DNA from 2 places in the Pseudomonas sp. ATCC 13867 genome. Region 2 is predicted to be linked to the other one. Evidence: predicted binding sites of a transcription regulator. Region 2 holds the regulator's gene; the other holds the start of a gene.
The links. Region 2 encodes FliA, which starts transcription of late flagellar genes. Its sites were predicted from a motif close to CTAAAGTTTNNNNNNNNNNNGCCGNTAA; they were not measured.
Positions count from the first base shown of each region.

Region 1: the regulator FliA is predicted to act here: its motif matches at 1,595-1,622, upstream of H681_RS05845 (methyl-accepting chemotaxis protein).

Region 1 covers NC_020829.1:1,269,490-1,272,900, reverse strand. The annotation lists gene H681_RS05860 (type II and III secretion system protein family protein) at 1-3, opposite strand, end outside; gene cpaB (Flp pilus assembly protein CpaB) at 19-933, opposite strand; gene H681_RS27095 (Flp family type IVb pilin) at 1,298-1,507, shown strand; gene H681_RS05845 (methyl-accepting chemotaxis protein) at 1,665-3,411, shown strand, end outside.
Region 2 covers NC_020829.1:1,982,598-1,986,008, reverse strand. The annotation lists gene H681_RS09085 (chemotaxis protein CheA) at 1-249, opposite strand, end outside; gene H681_RS09080 (protein phosphatase CheZ) at 281-1,066, opposite strand; gene H681_RS09075 (chemotaxis response regulator CheY) at 1,133-1,507, opposite strand; gene fliA (RNA polymerase sigma factor FliA) at 1,685-2,434, opposite strand; gene fleN (flagellar synthesis regulator FleN) at 2,431-3,261, opposite strand.

The sequences.
Region 1 (3,411 bases), 710 kb from region 2:
CATCGATGCACTCCTTGCTCAATGTGCTTCACGGGTAACGGTGGTGCCGCGGTAGACCACGACGCCCGGACTCACCGCCGGCGCCGAGACCTGGCGCACGGCCGGCGCGGAGCGGGCCTTGCCGAGCAACTGTTCGAGGGTGATCGGCTGGCTGCCGGAGGCATTCAGCGACGCCTGAATGTAGCGCCCTTGCTGCTCCTTCTCGTAGAGATTCTCGTCCTTGCTGCGTACCGCCAGGCGCAACGAGCCCGCCTGGCTGGCCAGCATCAGCCGGGAAGCGGATTCGGCCGGCACGGCCAGTACGGCGGTGCGGGGCGGGCGCGGTGTCTTGTCCTTCGACTCGGCGCCGTTGCGCGCCTGGCCATCGCTGGCGACGGCGATCTGCTCGCCATAGGTGAGGACGCGCACGCCGGGCAGCACCACCTGGGCACTCACCACACGCTCGGCGTTCCGCTGGTCCTGGACGAAGAGCATGACGTCGACGTAATCGCCGGGGAGCACGAAGCCGCCGCCGCCAATCACCTCGTCCACCGCAATGGCCATAGCCCGCTCGTCCGGGCGGATGGTCCGCGCCAGGGGGCCGCCCGGCTCCAGCAGGGCCCCGGAAAGAATGCTGCCGGCCGGCACCGCGACCCAGACCCGCTGGCCGATCAGCGCCTCGGGCTTGGGATAGCTGCCCGCCGGGGCGGTATGCAGCATCTCGATGGCGAGGTCATCGTTGCCCATCACCGTCAACGCCGGGAGGTCGCGGCGAGCCACCACCACGGGCGTGCGCTGCAGCTTGTCCGCCTCGGCCATCGCCGCCGGCGCAACGTCCTTCACCGCGCCAGCGACGGGCGCCGCCGACTTGCCCACCGACAATCCCAGATAACCCACGACACCTGCACACAACAACAACAGCCCGGCGAAAACCATCAGCACCTTGCTATTCATGTCCACATCCTTGGCGTTATCGGGATGAGTGAACCTGGCGGTCCACTGGCTGATCGGAAGTCACGACACCGGCCGTTGCCGAGATACGTCCTTCAGACCTTTATTGTTGTTTCGACCCGACGGGGCGGTTCGATAAGAACCTTTCCTCATAATTGGTTCCTGCTTGTTCCAAAGCAGAATTTAGTAGCTGCGGTAATAGCGTCAAATACCGACGAGAAATTTCCAATCCTCAGATAGTTCTACTTCGCCATGACTATAACTTTGGTATTAGCGCTATTTGATCAATTGCATTCCGCCATACGACGCCTAGCCTGACGGTGAAGTCGGGGCGCCGCCCCGGTGGTCTGTGCAAGGAGCAACCGCGATGAATCTGAGTATCAAAGACCTGTCTCTGAAGTTGTATTGCAAGGCCAAGGCATTCGCTTTTGACAGAGAGGGTGCGACCGCCATCGAATATGCTGTCATCGCCGGATTGATCGCGGTAGTCATGATCGCAGCAGTGAAGATCGTCGGTACCGATATTGACGGCATCTTCGACAACGTCCACACCGAACTGACCAAAACAACACCCTGAAGCTGATACTCCAAGACAATTATCGATATTCCCGCGAATAGTCGCGGGAATATTTCTTTGCGTCCCTGAAAAAACTCCACAACCTTCCTAAAGTTCTGCCGCACATGGCCGATACATCCTGCTTACCTCTTCGTTCCACCTGCAGGATGCTTTACCGATGCTTCGTTCGCTGTCCTTCGCCAAGAAGATCCTTCTGGCGGCCTCCCTCGTGGTCATCTTCGCCTTCGCCTGCTTCATCCTCTTCAACGACTTCCGTCAACGTGAAGCGATCCACGCCGATACCGACGCCTACCTGAGCGAACTCGGCAGCCTCACCGCCAGCAATATCCAGAGCTGGCTGGAGGGTCGCATCCAACTGGTGGAAAGCGAAGCCGCGCAACTGGCTGACCAGGAACCGACGCCCGAGCGCATCCAGCACGTGCTGGAACAGGCGGTATTCCAGAAGAATTTCGAATCGGTCTACCTAGGCGAAGCCGCCAGCGGCGTGTTCACCATGCGCCCCTTCTCGCCGATGCCCGATGGCTACGACCCACGCACCCGCGGCTGGTACAAGGACGCCGTGGCCGCCGGCCGCCTGATCGTCACCGAGCCCTTCCTCGACGCCGGCACCGGCGAGCAGATCCTCGCCATGTCCATGCCGGTGATGCGCAACGGTCAACTGGTCGGCGTCGCCGCCGGCGACATGAAGCTGGAAACCATCACCGCCATCATCAACTCCCTGAAGTTCGACGGTGATGGTTATGCCTTCCTGGTCAGCGATGCCGGCAAGATCCTGCTGCATCCGGACAGCCAGTCGATCTTCAAGAGCCTGGCCGACATCTACCCGCAGGGTGCCCCGAAGGTGCAGGCCGGCGTGCAGGAAGTCAGCCTCGACGGCAAGGACCAACTGGTGTCCATGACTCCGGTGAAAGGCCTGCCAGGCGTGACCTGGTACGTCGCCCTGGTGCTGGACAAGGACGCCGCCTACGCCATGCTCAGCGACTTCCGTACCTCGGCCATCATCGCCACGGTCATCGCCATCGTCGCCATCCTGTTCCTGCTGGGCATGCTGATCCGCGTACTGATGGCCCCGCTGACCGACATGGGCCGCGCCATGCAGGATATCGCCCAGGGCGACGGCGACCTCACCCAGCGCCTGAAAGTCGCCAGCAACGACGAATTCGGCGTGCTGGCCAACGCCTTCAACCGCTTCGTCGAGCGCATCCACGAGTCGATCCGCGAAGTGGCCTCCACCGCGCGCAACCTGCATGACGTCTCGCAACTGGTGGTCAACGCCTCCAACTCGTCCATGAGCAACTCCGACGAGCAGGCCAACCGCACCAACAGCGTCGCCGCGGCGATCAACGAACTGGGCGCCGCCGCCCAGGAAATCGCCCGCAATGCCGCCGATGCCTCGCACCATGCCACCGATGCCTCGCACCAGGCCGGCGACGGCCGCCAGGTGGTCGAGCAGACCATCAGCGCGATGAACCAGCTCTCCGACAAGATCAGCTCGGCCTGCGCCAACATCGAGGCGCTGAACAGCCGCACGGTAAACATCGGCCAGATTCTGGAGGTGATCAAAGGCATCTCCGAGCAGACCAACCTGCTGGCCCTCAACGCCGCCATCGAAGCGGCCCGCGCCGGCGAGGCCGGTCGCGGCTTCGCCGTGGTGGCCGACGAGGTGCGCAACCTCGCCCACCGCGCCCAGGAGTCGGCTCAGCAGATCCAGAAGATGATCGAGGAGCTGCAGGTCGGCGCCCGCGAAGCCGTGGACACCATGACCGAGAGCCAGCGCTACAGCCTGGAAAGCGTGGAGATCGCCAACCGCGCCGGCGAACGTCTGGCCAGCGTCACCCACCGCATCGGCGAGATCGACTCGATGAACCAGTCGGTCGCCACCGCCACCGAGGAGCAGACCGCCG
Region 2 (3,411 bases):
GCGACGCTCGCCCTTGCGCAGGATGTCGAACACGTTCTCGGCGATGTGGCAGCACTCCACCAGCGCGTTCAGCTGGAGAAAGCCCGCGCCGCCCTTGACGGTGTGGAACCCACGGAAAATCGCATTGAGCAGGTCCATATCATCGGGTCGGCTTTCCAGCTCGACCAGTTGCTCGGACAGTTGCTCGAGGATCTCGCCGGCCTCCACCAGGAAGTCCTGGAGGATCTCGTCATCGGCGTCGAAGCTCATTCGGTGCTCCCTCTACAGCGTCAGCGGACGCCTAAAAACCAAGGCTGGACAACAGATCGTCGACATCGTCCTGACCGGATACGACGTCCTTTCTTGTATCGGCAGCGATCTGCGGACCTTCACCCTTGGACGATCTTTCTTTTTCCACCGCGTCGCGCATGCCGTCGTGGTCGTGCTCGATGCCCGCGTAACGGTCCACCTGGCCGGCCATCCAGACCAGCTTGACCAGGTTCGCCTCGACCTCGGTGACCAGCCTGGTGACGCGCTTGATCACCTGCCCGGTGAGGTCCTGGAAGTCCTGTGCGAGGAGGATGTCGTTGAGGTGCGCGGAGAGCTTGCGGCTGTCCTGGGCGCTGATGTAGAGGAACTGCTCGACGCGCTTGGCCAGGTCGCGGAAGGCGTCGGGGCCCAGCTCGCGACGCATGAAGCGCGACCAGTCTTCCTGCAGCGCCTTGGCCTGGGTCTCGATGTGCATCACCACCGGGGTGCACTCTTCCACCAGGTCCATGGTGCGGTTGGCCGCTTTCTCGGTCATCGTCACCACGTAGGACAGGCGGTCGGTGGCGTCGGCGATCTGCGAGACTTCCTGGGCGCGCGGGGAACTGGGATCGATCTGGAAGTTGACGATGGCGTTGTGCAGCTCGCGGGTGAGCTTGCCGACTTCCTGGTAGAGCCCGCGATCGCGCGCCTGGTTGAGCTCGGAGATCAGTTGCACGGCGGTCTGCACATCACCCTGCTCCAGGCAATCGACCAATTCGCGCGCGTGTTTTTTCAGGGTCGACTCGAAGTCACCCGCGGATTCGTTGACGAGATCCATGACGCCCTCTTGATGCGAGGGGCTGTTGGTGTTTCGGCGCAAGCGGCGAAACATCAACAGACCCTACTAGCTGCCGACCCGCTCGAAAATCTTCTCGATCTTTTCTTTCAGCACCTGAGCGGTGAAAGGCTTGACCACATAGCCGTTGACCCCGGCCTGGGCCGCTTCGATGATCTGGTCGCGCTTGGCCTCGGCGGTGACCATCAGCACCGGCAGGTGCTTCAGGCGCTCGTCGGCGCGCACCGCGCGCAGCAGGTCGATGCCGGTCATGCCGGGCATGTTCCAGTCGGTGACGAGGAAGTCGAAATTGCCGCTGTGCAGCATCGGCAGCGCGGTGGTGCCGTCGTCGGCCTCCGCGGTGTTGGTGAACCCCAGGTCCCGCAGGAGGTTCTTGATGATGCGCCTCATCGTGGAAAAATCGTCCACGATGAGAATTTTCATATTCTTGTCCAAACCGACCTCCATCGATACCAGGCACGTCCTGGCGGGCGTACCGTCAATTCATTGAGCGGCGTGCGCTCATCCCGTGTGGGCGGCGTCAAAGGGACGGCGCCCAGGAGAAAACTCAAGACCTGAGGCTTTCTCGCAAGAAAAATCCGACGCGAAACTACCCGAAGCTCAGTGCGCTCGCCACTCCGCCAGGCGTGCCCGCAGGCGCGCGGCGCACTGGCTGTGCAACTGGCTGACCCGGGATTCGCTGACGCCCAGCACTTCGCCGATCTCCTTGAGGTTCAGTTCCTCGTCGTAGTACAGCGCCAGCACCAGCCGCTCGCGTTCGGGCAGCTTGGTGATGGCGTCGGCGAGCGCCGCCTGGAAGCGTTCGTCTTCCAGACCGTGGGCGGGCTCGTTGCCCTGGTGCGAAGCATCTTCGGCCAGGCCGCTGCCCTGCTCGCCGTCCTGCAGCAGATCGTCGAAGCTGTACAGCCGGCTGCCCTGGGTGTCGCTGAGGATGCCGTAATAATCTTCGAGACTCATATTGAGTTCGGCAGCAACTTCCTGATCTTTAGCGTCACGACCGGTTCTGGCCTCGACGGCGCGGATCGCATCACTGACCATGCGGGTGTTGCGATGCACCGAACGCGGGGCCCAGTCGCCCTTGCGCACCTCGTCGAGCATGGCGCCACGGATGCGGATGCCAGCATAGGTTTCGAAGCTCGCGCCCTTGCCGGCGTCGTATTTCTTCGAGGCTTCCAGCAGGCCGATCATGCCGGCCTGCATCAGGTCCTCCACCTGCACGCTGGCCGGCAGGCGGCCGAGCAGGTGGTAGGCGATACGCTTGACCAGCGGCGCGTACCGCTGGATCAGTTGGTCCTGGGAGTTCTGCGCCTGCGCCTTGCTGTACATACGCGCTCCGGAGGCCGTCATCATACGGCCGAACCCGTGGTCGGATGCTGCACCAGGCGTTCGACGAAGAACTCCAGGTGCCCTCGCGGATTGGCCGGCAGCGGCCAGCTGTCGACTTTCTGCGCTATCGCGCGGAAGGCCAGGGAAGCCTTGCTGCGCGGAAACGCCTCATACACCGAACGCTGCTTCTGCACCGCCTTGCGCACCGATTCGTCGTACGGGATGGCGCCCACGTACTGCAGCGCCACGTCGAGGAAGCGGTCGGTGACCTTGGTCAGCTTGGCGAACAGGTTGCGGCCCTCCTGGGGGCTGTGCGCCATGTTCGCCAGTACGCGGAAGCGGGTCATGCCGTAGTCGCGGTTGAGCAGCTTGATCAAAGCGTAGGCATCGGTGATGGAAGTGGGTTCATCACAGACGACCAGCAGCACTTCCTGCGCTGCGCGGACGAAGCTCACCACCGAGTCGCCGATGCCGGCGGCGGTGTCCACCACCAGCACGTCGATGTTGTCGCTGATGTCGCTGAAGGCCTGGATCAGGCCGGCGTGCTGCATCGGCGTGAGGTGCACCATGCTCTGCGTGCCGGAGGCCGCCGGGACGATGCGCACGCCGCCGGGGCCCTGGAGGATCACGTCGCGCAGGTCGCATTCGCCTTCGATGACGTCGGCCAGCGTGCGCTTGGGCGTCAGGCCCAGCAGCACGTCGACGTTGGCCAGGCCCAGGTCGGCGTCCAGCAGCATGACGCGACGGCCCAGATCGGCCAGCGCCAGCGACAGGTTCACCGACACATTGGTCTTGCCGACACCACCCTTGCCGCCGGTGACTGCGATTACCTGTACAGGATGCATGCCCATATCAATACCTTGTCTCGTCGTTCGACCGCCGCGCCCCCTGGCGCTGCGGCCCTGCCGGCCGCGGTGCTCTACCGCTTCCGGCGTTCGCGGATCGTCTCCCAGAGCATCCGCATCGCCGGGTGGCCCTGTCGGCCGCCCTTCGCCCCACCA